Regions from separate parts of the Dermacoccus sp. GAS27A genome, predicted to be linked through region 1. Evidence: riboswitches for the same ligand, from Rfam matches in the RefSeq annotation. Region 1 holds a riboswitch; the other holds the start of a gene.
What was found. A riboswitch is a leader RNA that binds a small molecule or an ion and turns the genes downstream of it on or off. The one in region 1 is predicted to bind thiamine pyrophosphate.
Positions count from the first base shown of each region.

Region 2: another riboswitch for thiamine pyrophosphate. It lies ahead of thiC (phosphomethylpyrimidine synthase ThiC); the one in region 1 lies ahead of ABH936_RS10830 (thiamine ABC transporter substrate binding subunit).

Region 1 is NZ_JBIYDW010000009.1:78,554-86,240, forward strand. It holds gene upp (uracil phosphoribosyltransferase) at 1-25, opposite strand, end outside; gene ABH936_RS10805 (nucleoside deaminase) at 90-521, shown strand; gene ABH936_RS10810 (DUF4921 family protein) at 534-1,817, opposite strand; gene ABH936_RS10815 (circularly permuted type 2 ATP-grasp protein) at 2,016-3,545, opposite strand; partial or broken gene ABH936_RS10820 (DUF72 domain-containing protein) at 3,685-3,960, opposite strand; gene ABH936_RS10825 (DUF4235 domain-containing protein) at 4,338-4,673, opposite strand; TPP riboswitch at 4,944-5,052, shown strand; gene ABH936_RS10830 (thiamine ABC transporter substrate binding subunit) at 5,108-6,202, shown strand; gene ABH936_RS10835 (ABC transporter permease) at 6,279-7,687, shown strand, end outside.
Region 2 is NZ_JBIYDW010000004.1:250,168-257,854, forward strand. It holds gene metH (methionine synthase) at 1-1,197, shown strand, start outside; gene ABH936_RS06250 (HAD family hydrolase) at 1,201-1,953, shown strand; gene thiC (phosphomethylpyrimidine synthase ThiC) at 2,115-3,935, opposite strand; TPP riboswitch at 4,025-4,139, opposite strand; gene ABH936_RS06260 (CE1759 family FMN reductase) at 4,233-4,943, opposite strand; gene ABH936_RS06265 (CE1758 family FMN-dependent luciferase-like monooxygenase) at 5,046-6,236, opposite strand; gene ABH936_RS06270 (RecB family exonuclease) at 6,530-7,375, opposite strand; gene ABH936_RS06275 (site-2 protease family protein) at 7,425-7,687, shown strand, end outside.

The DNA of each region.
Region 1 (7,687 bases):
GGTGGTCGGCAACGATGACGCGCATGGGACAAACTTAACCCGTGGATCTTCCCGTGGCACCAGCGATCGAGCTCACGTACGACGCGTGGATGGGGCGCGCGCTCGAACTGGCGCGTGAGGTGGGCGCGGCGGGAGACGTGCCGGTCGGAGCGCTCGTCGTCGATGCTGACGGCGAGGTGATCGGCGTCGGCGCGAACCTTCGTGAGGTCGACGGCGACCCGACGGGTCATGCGGAGATCGTCGCGATGCGGCGCGCTGCAGCGTCGCGAGGGGGCTGGCGCCTCGACGGCTGCACCCTCGTCGTCACGCTCGAACCGTGCCTCATGTGCGCGGGGGCAGCCGTTCAGGCGCGGCTGGCGCGCATCGTCCTCGGGGCGTGGGATCGCAAGGCCGGCGCCTGCGGCGGGTTGTGGGACGTCGTACGCGACTCACGCTCGACCCACCGCATCGAGGTGGTCGGCGGCATCCGTGAGGACGAGTGTTCGGCGGTCCTCAAGGAGTTCTTCGCGACCCGACGGTGACGCGCGCAGCGATCAGAGGCGGATGCCGGGGGCGAGGCGGCCCTCCTCCTGCAACCGGCGGAGCGCGGGAACGACGCGGTCGCGGACGCCCGCGGGGCTGATGGTGTTGAGGTAGATCTTCGTGCTGCCCTCGAACCCGGCGAGGTTGGCGATGCGCCACTTGAGCACGACGTGCCAGGGGATCTCGACGTCGCTCATGGACGGCGGACGGTGGTGCCACTCCTCGTTGCACGGCACATCGGTTCCGGTCGCGGCATGCATGGCGTGGACGAGGTCGGCCATCGCGTGACGTTCGTCGTCGGTCATGAGCCATGGCTCGCACGTGCCGGACGTCGACCAGATCTCGATGCTCGGGTAGCGGTGGCCGAACCCGGCGAAGGCGATCGCGTGAGCGTTCTCCGCGACGACGAGATCGTGGCTGCGCGCGTAGGCGATGAGTTCCTCGAACACGCGCGGATCGCGACGCGCCGCATCGATGTCGAGGTCGGTCGAGGTGCCGAACTCGTCGATGCCGACGATCTGCTTGTGCAGGTGGTCGAACGACGCGCCCGCCGGCTTGAGCCAGTTCTGGAAGGCCGCGACGTAGCGCACGTGCGGGTTCGTCGCGTACAGCTCGGCCATCGCGTCGATCGTCAGGTCGAGGTATTCGCGGTGCTCGGTCGGCGTCAGGGCGCCTGACGAGGCGAGCTGGTCGCTGCGCGTCGCGCCGTCGACGTAGTGGCGGCGGCCGACGATGACGTCATGGGTGCTCGCGAAGAAATCGCCTGCAGCGTCGAGGAGTTCGGCGTCCGTGGCGCCCTCGGCGCGCTTGCCGAGACGCACCCGCGCGAGGCGCAACAGGTGTTCGCGCCCTCCGTCAGCAGCCTCGTAGGCGCGGCGGCGGGCCTCGATCGCGTCGTCGAACGTGTAACCGTGATTGGCCTGCCAGTAGTCGACCGACATGATCTCGAACAGGTTCGGGATGCGGCGGAACTCGGCGACCTGCGATGTCACCTCGGCCGGCGTCAGACCACGCAGTCGGACGAAGCGCGGCCCCTCGGCGGAACCTGCGGCGAGGACGGAACGCACCTTCTCCGGCGGCGTCTCGAGGTAACGGTCGGAGCAGAATGCGCAGGACGCCGTGAAGTCGTGCGGTTCGAGGTCCTTGACGCCAGGCGGGACGAGCCCGAGGGGACGGTCGCCGCGGCCTGGCACCGTCCACACCTTCGTACCGCTCAGCGGGTTGACCTGCTTCGTCGTGCCGTCGGCCATCGTGCGGATGAACTCGGTCGGCTGCTGGCTGGCGTCGGGCGTCATGACTCCAGTCTCACCCACGGCGCCGCGCCCCGTCTCCTCTGCGGGCAAGTGCACCTGGGTGCACTTGCCCGCAGAGGCATGGGGCTGCGCGACCGGGCGCGGTTCTGCGCAGGTTGGCGTAACTCTGCGCACGGTGGCGCGGCCGTCGACGATCGCGTCAGGGCGCTTCGAGCGTCGCACCGGGCCGCGATGCGGGCGTCAGCGCTGGATCCAGGTGTCCTTCGCGCCGCCGCCGGCCGAGACGTTGACGATCATCGTGCCCGCTGGGGCGACGCGCGTCATCGCTCCCGGTGCCGTGACGGCGACGGTGCGCGAGGCGTCCTGCTCGTCCGGGCGCTGCAGCACGAACGCGCGCAGGTCGACATGGCTCGGCGCGAACGAGCCGTCGACGAGCGTCGGCAGGGTCGACAACGGCACGATGTCCTGCGCGACGAAGCGCTCCGGCGTCTCACGGATCTCCCGACGGCGCGTCTCCAGCTCGTCGGCCGAGCACTCCGGGCCGACGGTGATGCCGCTGCCGCCGTAGCCGTCGATCGGCTTGACGACGAGTTCGTCGAGGCGATCGAGCACCTCCTCGCGCTGGTCCTCGCGGGCGCACAGCAGCGTCGGCACCTGCGCGAGCAGCGGCTTCTCGCCGAGGTAGAAATCGATGATGTCGGGCACGAGCGCGTACGTCGCCTTGTCGTCGGCGAGGCCGTTGCCGGGCGCATTGACGATGGCGACCGCGCCCGCCGCGAGCACGTCACGCAGCGCGTCGCCGAGCGGACGACCGTCCGCGCCCTTCGCTCCGAACAGCTCGGTCTCACCCATGCGCGGGTTGAGCAGGTGCACGCGGTGACGTTCGCCGCCGTCGAGGCGCCACAGCTTGCCGTCGTCGACGACGAGGGCGTCCGCCGTCACGATGGCGGCGCCGACCTGGCCGCTCACGAGGTTCTGCTCGTACCAAGTCGTGTCCGTCGGGCCGGGGGAGACCATGCACAGGCCGATCTCGCCCCCGGCAACGCCACCGTCGACGAGTCTTGCGCTCGCGACGAGCGACTCGTGCAGCAGCCCGTACGTCCGGGTCGGGTGCTCGAGCGTCTCGGCGGGCGGCAGGATCTCGGCGAAGTGGTTCTCGAGCACCTCGCGGTTGATGTGCGTCATGCCGAGCCCGCCGGGCATGCGCAGGTTGTCCTCGAGCACCATCCACTCGCCGGACGCGGGCGAGACGAGGTCGAGGCCGCAGATGCCGGCGCGGACGAAGTCAGCGGGCACCCGCTGGCCGTCCTTGGACCAGCCGGGCGAGCGACGCAGCATGTCGGCGTCGACGCGGCCCGCCTTGATGATCTCGCCGGGGCCGTAGACGTCGCGCAGGAAGAGTTCGAGCGCACGGACGCGCTGCTCGGCGCCGGCGCTGAGCTCGGCCCAGCGCTCGGCCGAGATGATGCGCGGCACGATGTCGATCGGGTACGGGCGGTTGCCGTCCTCGGAGTTGATCGTCACGCCGAGCTCGGTCAGGCCCTTGCCGGCCGCTTCGAGGCGGCGCGACACCTCGTCGGGCCCGAGCGTCTCGATGCGCTCGATGACGGCCGCGTAGTCGGGGCGCAGCTCCGCATCGTCGGTGACGGATTCGTCGTGCACGCCCGGGGTCTCGGGTTCGTGCTCGCGGTATTCGCTGAACGCCTCGGGGACGATCTCGCCCTCTGCGCCCTCGTCGTTCGTCGCGTTCGTGCCCTGTGCGGTGGTCATGGGCACGACGTTACGGCAGACGGCTCACGTGCGCTCGCGGACGAGGCGGGCGGGTTCTGGTCCGTCGCGCGGAGGTGGGCGGATCTCGGGCGATGGCGGGCGAGGTGAGGGGCCGCATGGGTGAAGCAGGGCTGATCGGTCACGTGCGGTCGTGGACGAAGCGGCCCAGGGTCTGCGCGTTGGCGACGGCGGCGCAGTCGATGTCGTTGTTGAAGTACGCCCAGACGGTGCGTCCCTCGGTGAGCCAGCCGTTGATGCCGGTTGCCCATGCCTTGACGGTCATGCGGAACCCGCCGGGTAGGCGGCGGTGCCAGCCCTCGAGGCTCGTGAGTGCCGGCCAGCGGTAGTAGCTGGCGTTGAGTTCGACGGTGTCGAAGAGGTTCGCCGCGTAGTACTCGAGGCGCACGCGGTCGGCGACGCCTGCGGGGTGGACGGTGCCTTTCCAGGCGGCTTACGTCCCCCCTGACGTGCCGAGGCGCAGTTGCGCTCGGGTGGCCGTGCTCATGTCGTCAGATGCCACCGGAGCGCGGCGTGACGTTCGGCCGGGACGTGAATGTGGACGATGTTCGCCGAGGTGGACGTGAATCGCAAATGTGGACGTGATTCGTCGGTGTGGACGAAATTCGCGACGCTCAGTGATGCGTCGGCCCGAGACACGCGAGGAGGGCCAGGCAGAACCTGACCCTCCAAGCGGACGGCTCCATGCGCGACATGGACGCCCCCGAGTCTGCTGCACCGAGCGTGGGAGCCGAGCCCGCGAGGCTCCCACGCCGGAAAGCGGACGAAGGGGAATTACTTCATGACGACGACGGGCGCCTGGCTCTTGCCCTTCTGGGCTTCCTTGGCTTCTTCTTCGGCGCGCTTGACGAGGGCCTGCGGCGGGTGGCCGGCGGACTTGGTGAAGTAGTCGGCGGCGCGGCGTTCGGCGTACATCTTCGCGGCGGCGAGTGCGCCGGTGGAGATGGCGGCGTAGATCGCGGCTTCGATGATGCTGGCGTTCGGGTCCTTCGCGCTGCGCGGGCTCTTGCCGGTCGTCATCTTCCACGTCTTGGTGGCGGTGGTCGTCGCGATCTTGCTCGCGACGATGCCGGCGCCCATGCTCAGCACCTTCCACACGAGGTTGCCCATGGTGTTTCCCCTTACGTGTCGTCGGCCGTCGTGAGGCGTCGTCGAGCCTCGGGCCGTTGATGTCTTGGGTCCATCCTCGCGCGTGCATGTGTCGCTGCGCCAGTCGGCATGGTCATCGGCCCGGTCTGACGGGGGTGGGCGTCGTGGCGGTCGCCTCTTGCACGGGGGATCGGGCGTCGGCGTGAGGTGCGCACGAGCCGTCAGCGGGGATGCCGGAGTGCGAAGCGGGCCGAAGCGTGTCGTCCGTCGGTGGTCGGTGCTAATCTCGCGCTCGAACGACAGGGGAGCGCAGTGTGCGCTGAGATCGTGCCGCACCCGGCACCAAACCCTCGAACCTGACCCGGTTAGCACCGGCGGAGGAAGTCGAGTTCTCACTCGTCGCGCGTACGTGCGGGCGACGACGTCCCTCACTGGCCGTGAGGAGGAACGTTCACATGATGTCTCGTGGTGGCCGCGCCGTGCTGGCGCTCGCGTGCGTGGGTGCGCTGGCGGCGTGCAGCGTCGACAACAACTCGTCGGGGTCGAAGTCGAGTTCGGCGGGCGGCTCGGGTGCGTCGGGTTCGGGCGCGTCGAAGACGGTCACGTTGGTGACGCACGAGTCGTGGGCGCCCGACAAGAACGTCATGGCCGAGTTCACGAAGCAGACGGGCTACACCGTCAAGGTCGTGAAGTCCGGTGACGCCGGTGAGCTCGCGAACAAGCTCGTGCTGAGCAAGAACAACCCGCTCGGTGACGTCGTGTTCGGCATCGACAACACGTTCGCCTCGCGTGTCGCCACGAACGACGTCCTCGAGCCGTACAGCCCGAAGGGCGCGCCTGCGTCGGCGTCGAAGTACGAGCTGCCGGACGGCCAGGGCAAGGGGCAGCTGGCGCCGATCGACACCGCGTCGGTGTGCGTCAACGTCGACGACGCGTGGTTCACGAAGAACCACAAGACGAAGCCCGCTTCGTTCGACGACCTCGTCAAGCCCGAGTACAAGAACCTCATGGTCGCGCCGGGCGCGTCGTCGAGCTCGCCGGGCATGGCGTTCTTCCTCGCGACCGTCGGCCACTACGGCCAGGACGGCTGGGAGGCGTACTGGAAGAAGCTCATGGCGAACGGGCTCAAGCTGACGTCGGGCTGGAGCGACGCGTACGAGGTCGACTTCAGCGGCAGTGGCAAGGGCAAGCGTCCGATCGTCGTCAGCTACGACAGCTCGCCGGCGTTCACCGTCGACAAGGCGGGCACGTCGACGACGTCGGCGCTGCTCGACACGTGCTTCCGATCGACCGAGTACGCCGGTGTGCTCAAGGGAGCGAAGAACCCCGACGGCGCGAAGGCACTTATCAACTTCATGAACGGTGCGAGCTTCCAGAAATCGCTGCCCGACTCGATGTACGTCTTCCCCGTCGACTCGAACGTCGAACTGCCCAAGGCGTGGGCGGCGAACGCGAAGCAGCCGACGAAGTCGATCGAGGTGTCGCCCGCCGACATCGACAAGAACCGTTCCGAATGGCTGACGAAGTGGAAGGACGTCACGTCCAAGTGACGCCCGAGCGATGAACGGCACCCGTGATGGTCTGCGTCGCGGCGCACGAGACGGGGGCGCTCGCGCGCCTTTCGTCATGGCCGTGCTTGCCGTCGTCCCGCTCGTGTTCCTCGCGATCTTCTTCGCGTGGCCCGTCGCGGCGATGGCGGTGCGTGGGCTCGCGCCTGGTGGGCGCGTCGATCTGGGCGGATTCACGGACGTCCTGACGCGCCCGCGCATCCTGCGCGTGCTGTGGTTCACCGTGTGGATGGCGGCGCTCGCGACGGCGTGCTCGGTGGTGCTAGGTGTGCCCGTCGCGCACGCTCTGTACCGGTTGCGCGTGCCGGGGGCGGGGGTGTGGCGCGCGCTCGTCGTCCTGCCGTTCGTCATGCCGACGGTCGTCGTCGGCGTCGCGTTCCGGTCGCTGTTCGCCGACGGTGGCCCGCTTGCCTGCTTGGGCTGGGACGGCTCGTGGCAGCCGGTGCTGCTCGCGATGGTGTTCTTCAACGTGTCCGTCGTCGTGCGCACCGTCGGGCCGATGTGGGCGTCGCTCGACCCGCGCACGGCGGAGTCGGCGGCGGCACTCGGGGCCTCACCGCGGGAGGTCTTCCGGACGGTGACGTGGCCGCAGCTGCGCCCCGCCGTCGTCAGCGCCGCGAGCGTCGTGTTTCTGTTCTGCTCGACGGCGTTCGGCATCGTCCTCATGCTCGGTGGCCTGCGCTACTCGACGCTCGAGACGGAGATCTACTCCCTCACCGTCGAATTCCTCGACCTGCGAGCCGCGGCGGTGCTGTCAGTGACGCAGTTCGTCCTCGTCGCGGCGCTGCTCGTCGTCAGCGAACGCTCGCGCATCGGGCGTCATGACGAGCGGGTGCGACGCGGCGTGACGCAGCAGACGGCGCTGCGACGTCCTGGGCGCGGTGACGTGGCTGCCCTGACGCTCACCGCCGCCGTCGGGGCGCTCATCCTGGCGCCACTGGTGACGCTGCTCGTGCGCTCGCTGCGTTCCGATGGCGGCTGGACCGTGCAGCACTATCGCGGATTGGGTGACCTCGGGGTCGTCAGCGCGCTCTCGCAGAGCTGGCGCATCGCGATCGACGCTGCGTTGCTCGCGCTCGTGCTGGGGGTGTGCGTCAGCGTCGTCGTGTCGTGGCGCGCGGCGAGCCCGACGGGGCGGCGTGTCGTCCGGCTGCTCGACGCGGCGTTCATGCTGCCGCTCGGCGTCTCGGCCGTCACCGTCGGTTTCGGTTTCCTCATCACGCTCGACCGGCCGCCTCTCGACCTGCGTTCGTCGTCAGCGCTCATTCCGATCGCGCAGGCGATGGTCGCGCTACCGCTCGTCGTGCGCACGCTGACGCCCGTGCTGCGCTCGCTCGACCCACGTCCGCGCGAGGCGGCCGCCGCGCTCGGGGCCTCGCCGATCCGCGCATGGATGACGGCGGATCGGCCGGTGCTGTGGCGACCCTTCGTCGCGGCAGCCGGGTTCGCGCTCGCGGTTTCGCTCGG
Region 2 (7,687 bases), on a different contig from region 1:
TCGCGTGCGCACACGGCCGTCAAGATCGACGGACGCTACGACGAGCCCGTCGTGTGGGTGAAGGACGCCTCGCGCTCGGTGCCGGTCGTCGCTGCGCTGTTGTCGACGGGGAAACGGCGCGAGGCTCTGCTTGCCGACGTCGTCGCCGACTACGACGCGTTGCGCGCCCGACACGCGGCCAAGCGCGACGAGCGTCCGCTGCTGACGCTCGACGAGGCGCGCGCCAACGTCACCGAGATCGACTGGTCTGCAGGCGTGCCCGACGTCCCGGCGCTCGCCGTCGACGGCGCCCCCGTGACGAAGGTGTTCACCGACTACCCGGTGAGCGAGCTGCGTGAGTACATCGACTGGCAGCCGTTCTTCGCCGCCTGGGAGATGAAGGGGCGCTTCCCCGACATCCTGAGCAACCCCGCGCAGGGCGAGGCGGCGCGCAAGCTGTACGACGACGCGCAGACGATGCTCGACCGCATCAGTGACGAGGGCTGGCTGCACCCGGCGGGTGTCATCGGGTTCTGGCCGGCGCAGGCCGACGGTGACGACACCGTACTGTTCGGCGACGCGTCGCGTTCGTCCGAGGTGGCGCGCCTGCACCACCTGCGTCAGCAGGGCACGCACCGTGACGGCGTGCCGAACCGCTCGCTCGCCGACTTCGTCGCCCCTACGGGTGCGGCCGACGACTGGGTCGGCGCGTTCGCCGTCACCGCTGGCACGGAGCTGCCGGGGCGGATCAAGGCCTACAAGGAGGGGCTCGACGACTACTCGGCGATCCTGCTGGAGGCCCTCGCCGACCGTCTCGCGGAGGCGTTCGCGGAGCGGCTGCACGAGCGTGTGCGCCGCGAGTTCTGGGGTTACGAGGCGGGGGAGAAGCTCACGAACGACGAACTCATCCAGGAGCGCTACCAGGGCATCCGTCCCGCGCCCGGCTACCCGGCGTGCCCCGAGCACACCGAGAAGGACACGCTGTTCGAGCTGCTCGACGTGACCGCGTCGATCGGGGTCGAACTGACCGAGTCGCGGGCGATGTGGCCCGGCGCGTCCGTGAGCGGGTGGTACTTCGCGCACCCGCAGGCGCAATACTTCGTCGTCGGGCGGATCGGACGCGATCAGGTCGCCGACTACGCTGAGCGCAAGGGATGGTCGATGGCCGAGGCCGAGCGCCACCTGGCCCCCAACCTCGGATACGACCCGGAGGACTGACGCGTGAACCCGACGCCGCACCTGAACCATCTCGACGCCCGCCTCGACGCGCCCGACTCATCGACGTCCACGCGCGCGGCGCATGGTTCGCATGCCCCCCGCGCGATCCTGTGGGACATGGACGGCACCGTCATCGACACCGAGCCGTACTGGATGGAGGCCGAGCGCGGCCTCATCGAGTCGTACGGGGCGTCGTGGAGCGAGAAGCAGGCGTTCCAGCTCGTCGGCAACGCGCTGCCCGTCACGGGGCAGATGATCAAGGATCAGACGGGTATTCCGCTGACACCGGACGAGATCGTCGACGTCCTGCTCGAGCAGGTCATCGAGAAGCTGAAGCAGCACGTGCCGTGGCGCCCCGGAGCGCAAGAGCTGCTGCTCGCCGCCCACGAGGCGGGGATGCCGTGCGCGCTCGTCACGATGTCGTACGAGTCGTTCGCGCGGGTGCTCGTCGACGCGTTGCCGGCCGGGACGTTCGAGGTCGTCGTCACCGGTGACATGGTGAGTGCGGGCAAGCCGGACCCGGAGGCGTACGTGCGGGCCGCGGCCGAGCTGGGCCTGCGCCCGGATGAGTGCGTCGCGATCGAGGATTCCGCGACGGGCGTGCGCTCGGCCGTCGCGGCCGGCGTCCCCACGCTCGCCGTGCCGCACCTCGTCGAGATTCCGCAGCTCGACGGCCTCGTCGTCGTCCCCGACCTCGCCGCCGTCAGCCTCGACGACCTGCCGCGTCTGGCGGAGCAAGCTCGCGCGACGGGCTGACGCTCGAGCCGGCCCGGCAGGCCGTGGCACAAGCGAATGTGACCGAAAAGCGCAGATGGGTACGCCGTTCGCGAATGTGGACGTAGATAGCAGATGGGGCGGAGACAAGAGTCGGTGAGGGGCGGAGTCGAGTTGCTCCACCCCCCACCGATGCGAACCCGTCAGTCCTGGGGCGTGGGGGTTGCCAAGGCGTGGGCGGTGTCGGGTTCGACGTAGACGCTGCGTCCGAGCTCGACGAACGTCTTCGACATCTGCTGCATGCCCTCACGGGCCTCGCGCTCGCTGACGACGCGCTGCTGGGCGCCGGCGTCACCGAAGCGGTCGCGCACGTCCTGGCTGATGCGCATCGAGCAGAACTTCGGCCCGCACATCGAGCAGAAGTGTGCCGTCTTCGCCGCCTCTGCGGGCAGCGATTCGTCGTGGAACTCGCGCGCGGTGTCGGGGTCGAGCGACAGGTTGAACTGGTCGTTCCAACGGAACTCGAAGCGCGCCTTGCTCAACGCGTCATCCCACGCCCGCGCGCCGGGGTGGCGCTTCGCTACGTCGGCGGCGTGCGCCGCGAGCTTGTACGTGATGACGCCGGTCTTGACGTCATCACGGTTCGGCAGCCCGAGGTGCTCCTTCGGCGTGACGTAGCACAGCATCGCGGTGCCACCCATCGCGATCGTCGTCGCGCCGATTGCGGAAGTGATGTGGTCGTAGCCGGGTGCGACGTCGGTGACGAGCGGGCCGAGCGTGTAGAACGGCGCGCCGTCACACCACTCCTGCTGCAGGCGCACGTTCTCCTCGACGAGGTCGAGCGGCACGTGCCCGGGGCCCTCGACCATGACCTGGACGTCGAACTGCCATGCCCGCTTCGTCAGCTCGGCGAGGGTGCGCAGCTCGGAAAGCTGCGCCTCGTCGTTGGCGTCGGCAGTGCAGCCGGGGCGCAGGCCGTCACCGAGGGAAAAGGCGACGTCGTAGCGGGCGAAGATCTCGCACAGCTCGTCGAAGTGGGTGTAGAGGAAGTTCTCCTCGTGGTGCGCGAGACACCAGCCGGCCATGATCGAGCCGCCGCGGCTGACGATGCCCGTGATGCGCTCGGCCGTCATCGGCACGTAGCGCAGCAGCACGCCGGCGTGGATCGTCATGTAGTCGACGCCCTGCTCGCACTGCTCGATGACGGTGTCGCGGAAGATCTCCCACGTCAGCTTGTCGGCCTCACCGTTGACCTTCTCGAGGGCCTGGTAGATCGGCACGGTGCCGATCGGGACGGGGGAGTTGCGGATGATCCACTCGCGCGTCGTGTGGATGTCGTCACCGGTCGACAGGTCCATGACGGTGTCGGCGCCCCACGTCGTCGCCCACGTCAGCTTGTCGACCTCCTCGGCGATCGACGACGTCACGGCCGAGTTTCCGATGTTCGCGTTGACCTTGACGAGGAAGCGACGCCCGATGATCATCGGCTCGCTCTCCGGGTGGTTGACGTTGGCGGGGATGATCGCGCGTCCGGCGGCGACCTCGTCGCGCACGAGTTCGACGGCGCAGTTCTCGCGCGCCGCGACGAATCGCATCTCGGGGGTGATCAATCCCTTGCGGGCGTAGTGCATCTGGGTGACGACGGCACCGTCCTTGGAGCGCAGCGGTGCGCGACGTTCGCCGCGCCACTCGTGGCTCGCCTCACCGCGTCGGACGGCCGAGCGGCCGTCGTCGAGCAGGGTGCGCTCTCGGCCGGCGTACGTCTCGACGTCGTCGCGCTCGGCGATCCACTCGGCGCGCAACGGCGGCAGCCCGACCTCGGGGTCACTGCCCGGGCCGGAGGTGTCGTACAGCTCGACGGGAGCGTTGGCCGCGCCGGTGCCGGGGGAGTTGTCGAGGATGACCTCGGTGTAGGGCACGCGCAGGCCGTCCGCGTCGCGGTACTGCTTGCGGCGCGCGGCGGCGCCGTCAGCCCGGGTATCGGGCGTTGTGACGGACGGAGTGGTCGAGTCGAGCGTCGTCATGTTGGTGCCTCCTTCGGATCGGACGAAGGCACGGCAAGACCCCACGCAGCAGGCGTCGACGAACGTCGGCACCGAACGGAGGATGAGCGACCATGAGGTCTCCTTGGCTGCCTGCGCCGGCATGATCCGGGTCAGGTCGGGTAGCGGTCGGAGCAGTATCAGCTCCCTCTCAGCCCTGTTCTCAGGACTCCCACGAAGGACACTTCCGACTATGGCACATCCCCGCAGACGAACGTGACGAAGGGGTCCGTCAGGTTTGTGACGAACCTGACGGACCCCTCCGGTCACGACTCGTGCTCAGCGGCGCAACATCTCTTCCATCGTCGGCACCGCGACGAACGGATCACGCGCCCGATTTCGCGTCTCGGCAAGCGTACGAACCGAGTTCGACGATGTTCTCGGCGCTTCCCCATCCTTGGACACGCGCGCGTCAGAATCGCCGTTCACCACCATGTCTGCTCCGCCGAGCATGCGCTCTAGCTGCTGCGTCAACTCATCGGCAGCCTCGCTCGCACGCGCTTCCAGGCTTCGCCCGGCCCAGTCGTCGGGCGCGGCGTAGACGGCCGTCGGCATGACGAGCGCCTTCATGTACGCGAACAGCGGTCGCAAGGCGGTGTCCGTCACCAGTGAGTGTCGGGCGGAGCCGCCCGTCGCGCCGACGATGACGGGCACGCCGCTCAGCACGCCGCCTGCAGTCGCGTCCCAGAACGACTTGAACAAGCCCGTGAAGCTCGCCTTGTACGTCGGCGTCACCGCGACCACGGCGTCGGCCGCGCCCAGTACCTCGTAGGCGTCCGCGAGCGCCGGGGGAGCGAACCCCGTCAACGACGCCGTCGTGATGTCGTGCGCCAGCGCCCGCAGGTCGATCCGCTCGACGACGACCTCGCCGCCCTGCTCCCGCGCACTCTCGACAACCGCGTCGCTCAGCAGCTGGGCGAGACGATGCGTCGACGATTCCTCACTCAGCCCGCCGCTGATCACGGCGAGGCGTGCCGTCCAGTTCGTCATCGTGTTCTCCTTCGTCTCGTTGTTCTGAGTTTGGGCCGAACGCCGCCGCCGGCGGCGCCCGCCGGGCCGGTCAGCCGAGTTGTCGGCGAACCGGGCTGATGCTCAACGGTCTTCGGCGCGCGTTCCCGTCACGTCGTCGGTCTGCGGAGCGCGCGGCACACCTGCCTCGACGCGGCCCATCTGACCGGCGTCAGCCGAGGGCGTGTCGGTCGCCTGGGCAGCGCGCGCAGCCAGCAGGCTGGCATGCGTCGGGGCATCAGGCACGCCGGCGGCGCGTGGGACGTCCATCTCGGCGCGCAGCTGCGGCACGACCTTCGTGCCGAGCAGCTCGATCTGGTGCATGACCTCGGCGTGCGGCAACCCGGCGTGGTCGATGAGGAACAGCTGACGCTGGTAGTCACCGACGTAGTCGCGGAAGCCGAGCGTGGCCTCGACGACCTCGTCCGGCGTGCCGACCGTCAGCGGCGTCTGACGCGTGTAGTCCTCCAACGAACCTGCCCCACCGTAGACCGGCGCGTGATCGAAGTAGGGGCGGAACGTCTCCATCGCCTTCGCCTTCGACTCGGCCATGAACACCTGCCCACCGAGGCCGACGATCGCGTCCTGCGCCCGGCCGTGACCGTAGTGCTCGAAGCGCTCCCGGTAGAACTGCACCATCTGCGCAGCGTGCTGCGGCGGCCAGAAGATGTGGTTGTGGAAGAAACCGTCACCGTAGTAGGCGGCCTGCTCCGCGATCTCGGGGCTGCGGATCGAGCCATGCCAGACGAACGGCGCGATGTCGTCGAGCGGGCGCGGCGTCGAGGTGAAACCCTGCAGCGGTGTGCGGAACTTGCCCTCCCACGTCACGTTCTCCTCGTTCCACAGGCGGCGCAGCAGCGCGTAGTTCTCGATGGCGAGCGGGATGCCGTCGCGGATGTCCTTGCCGAACCACGGGTAGACCGGGCCGGTGTTGCCGCGCCCCAGCATGAGGTCGACGCGGCCGCCGGCGAGATGCTGCGCGTAGGCGTAGTCCTCGGCGATGCGCACCGGGTCCGTCGTCGTGATGAGCGTCGTCGACGTCGACAGGATGATGTTCTTCGTCACCACCGCGAGGTTCGCCATCAGCACGGCCGGGTTGGCCGGTGCGACGAACGGCGGGTTGTGGTGCTGGCCCGTGGCGAAGACGTCGAGGCCCACCTCGTCGGCGAGCTTCGCCATCTCGACGGTGTTCGCGATGCGCTCGTGCTCGCTGACGGTGCGCCCTGTCGTCGGGTTCGTCGTGACGTCACCGACGGTGAAGATGCCGAACTGCATGAGGGCCTCCCTTGGTCCATGCATTCATGTAGTTGAAAATGCAACTACTTGCCGAACGGGACGGCGCGGCCGGTTATTCCAGCTGCGCGCCCGGTGACTCTGGCCCTGCGCGGCCCAACTGCGACTCCCGTACCCATCTGCGATTTTCGTCCACATTCGATGGACGTTGGTGAATGAGCGGTTGTCGTCAGCCTCGTCGCGGGGGCGGACGCAGTGCAGGAGGCGATAGATGCGCGCGACGCGCCACTCGGACGGTGGCTGCCGCTTCGACGACCGGCCCGAACGGTCATCCTTCAGTCGCCATCGACGTCTCCGAGGTCGCCGGTGGCGCGCGGATCGAGCGCGAGACGCGCCGCATGTTCGGGCAGCGGCGGGGGAGTGCCGCCCCATTCCGGGCAGAGCGCCTTGTGGTCGCACCACGAGCACGAGCGCGACTTCTTGGGCCGCCAGTCACCCGTCTGAGCACAGCGCTCGATCGCGCGCCACAGCGCTTTGAGCTTGCGTTCGAGCGCGAGCAGGTCGGCCTCGTCGGGTTGATAACGCAAGAACTGACTGTTGCCCAGGTAGACGAGTTGCAGCATGAGCGGCATGACGCCCCGCGTGCGCCAGATGACGAGCGCGTAGAACTTCATCTGGAACAACGCCTTGCCCTCGAACAGCTCCGACGGCGCGCGTCCCGTCTTGTAGTCGACGACGCGGATCTGCCCGCCGGGAGCGACGTCGAGGCGGTCGATGTACCCGCGCAGCGTGAGCCCATCGAGGTCGGCCTCGACGTAGAGCTCGCGCTCGGCGGGTTCGAGGAACTGCGGGTTCTCCATCGCGAACCACTTCTCGACGAGCTTCTCCGCATCACGCAGCCACACGGCGAGATCGTGCGGTGTGCTGCCCGCGAGTTCGGCCAGCTCCGGTTCATCGGTGAGCATGTCCTCCCAGGCATGGGGGACGAGGTCGAGCGCCCGCTCGAGCGTGCGCTTCGGGGCGTCGACGTCGAAGATACGCTCGAGCACCGAATGGACGAGCGTCCCCCGCGACGCCGCCGCACTCGGCGACTCCGGCAGCTTGTCTATGACGCGGAAGCGATAGAGCAGGGGGCACTGCATGAAGTCGGAGGCGCGCGACGGAGACAACGAAGCGGGCATCCGAGAAGTCTAATCGGCCCGGCGCACGAGACCCACATAGTCTTGGGGCATGCCCGAGCCCACACCCGGCCTCAAGATCGCCTCGCTGCGCGGCGTTCCCGTCTACATCGGACGCACGTGGCCGATCATCGCCGTCATCATCGTCGCGATCTTCGGCCCGCAGGTCGCCTCGCTGCACCCCGAATGGGGTTTCGGCGCGTACGTCGTCGGCATCGGGTACGCGTTGCTGCTGCTGCTCAGCGTGCTCGTCCACGAGGCGGCGCACGCCCTCGTCGCACAGGCTTGCCACTACCGCGTCACGCACATCGTCGC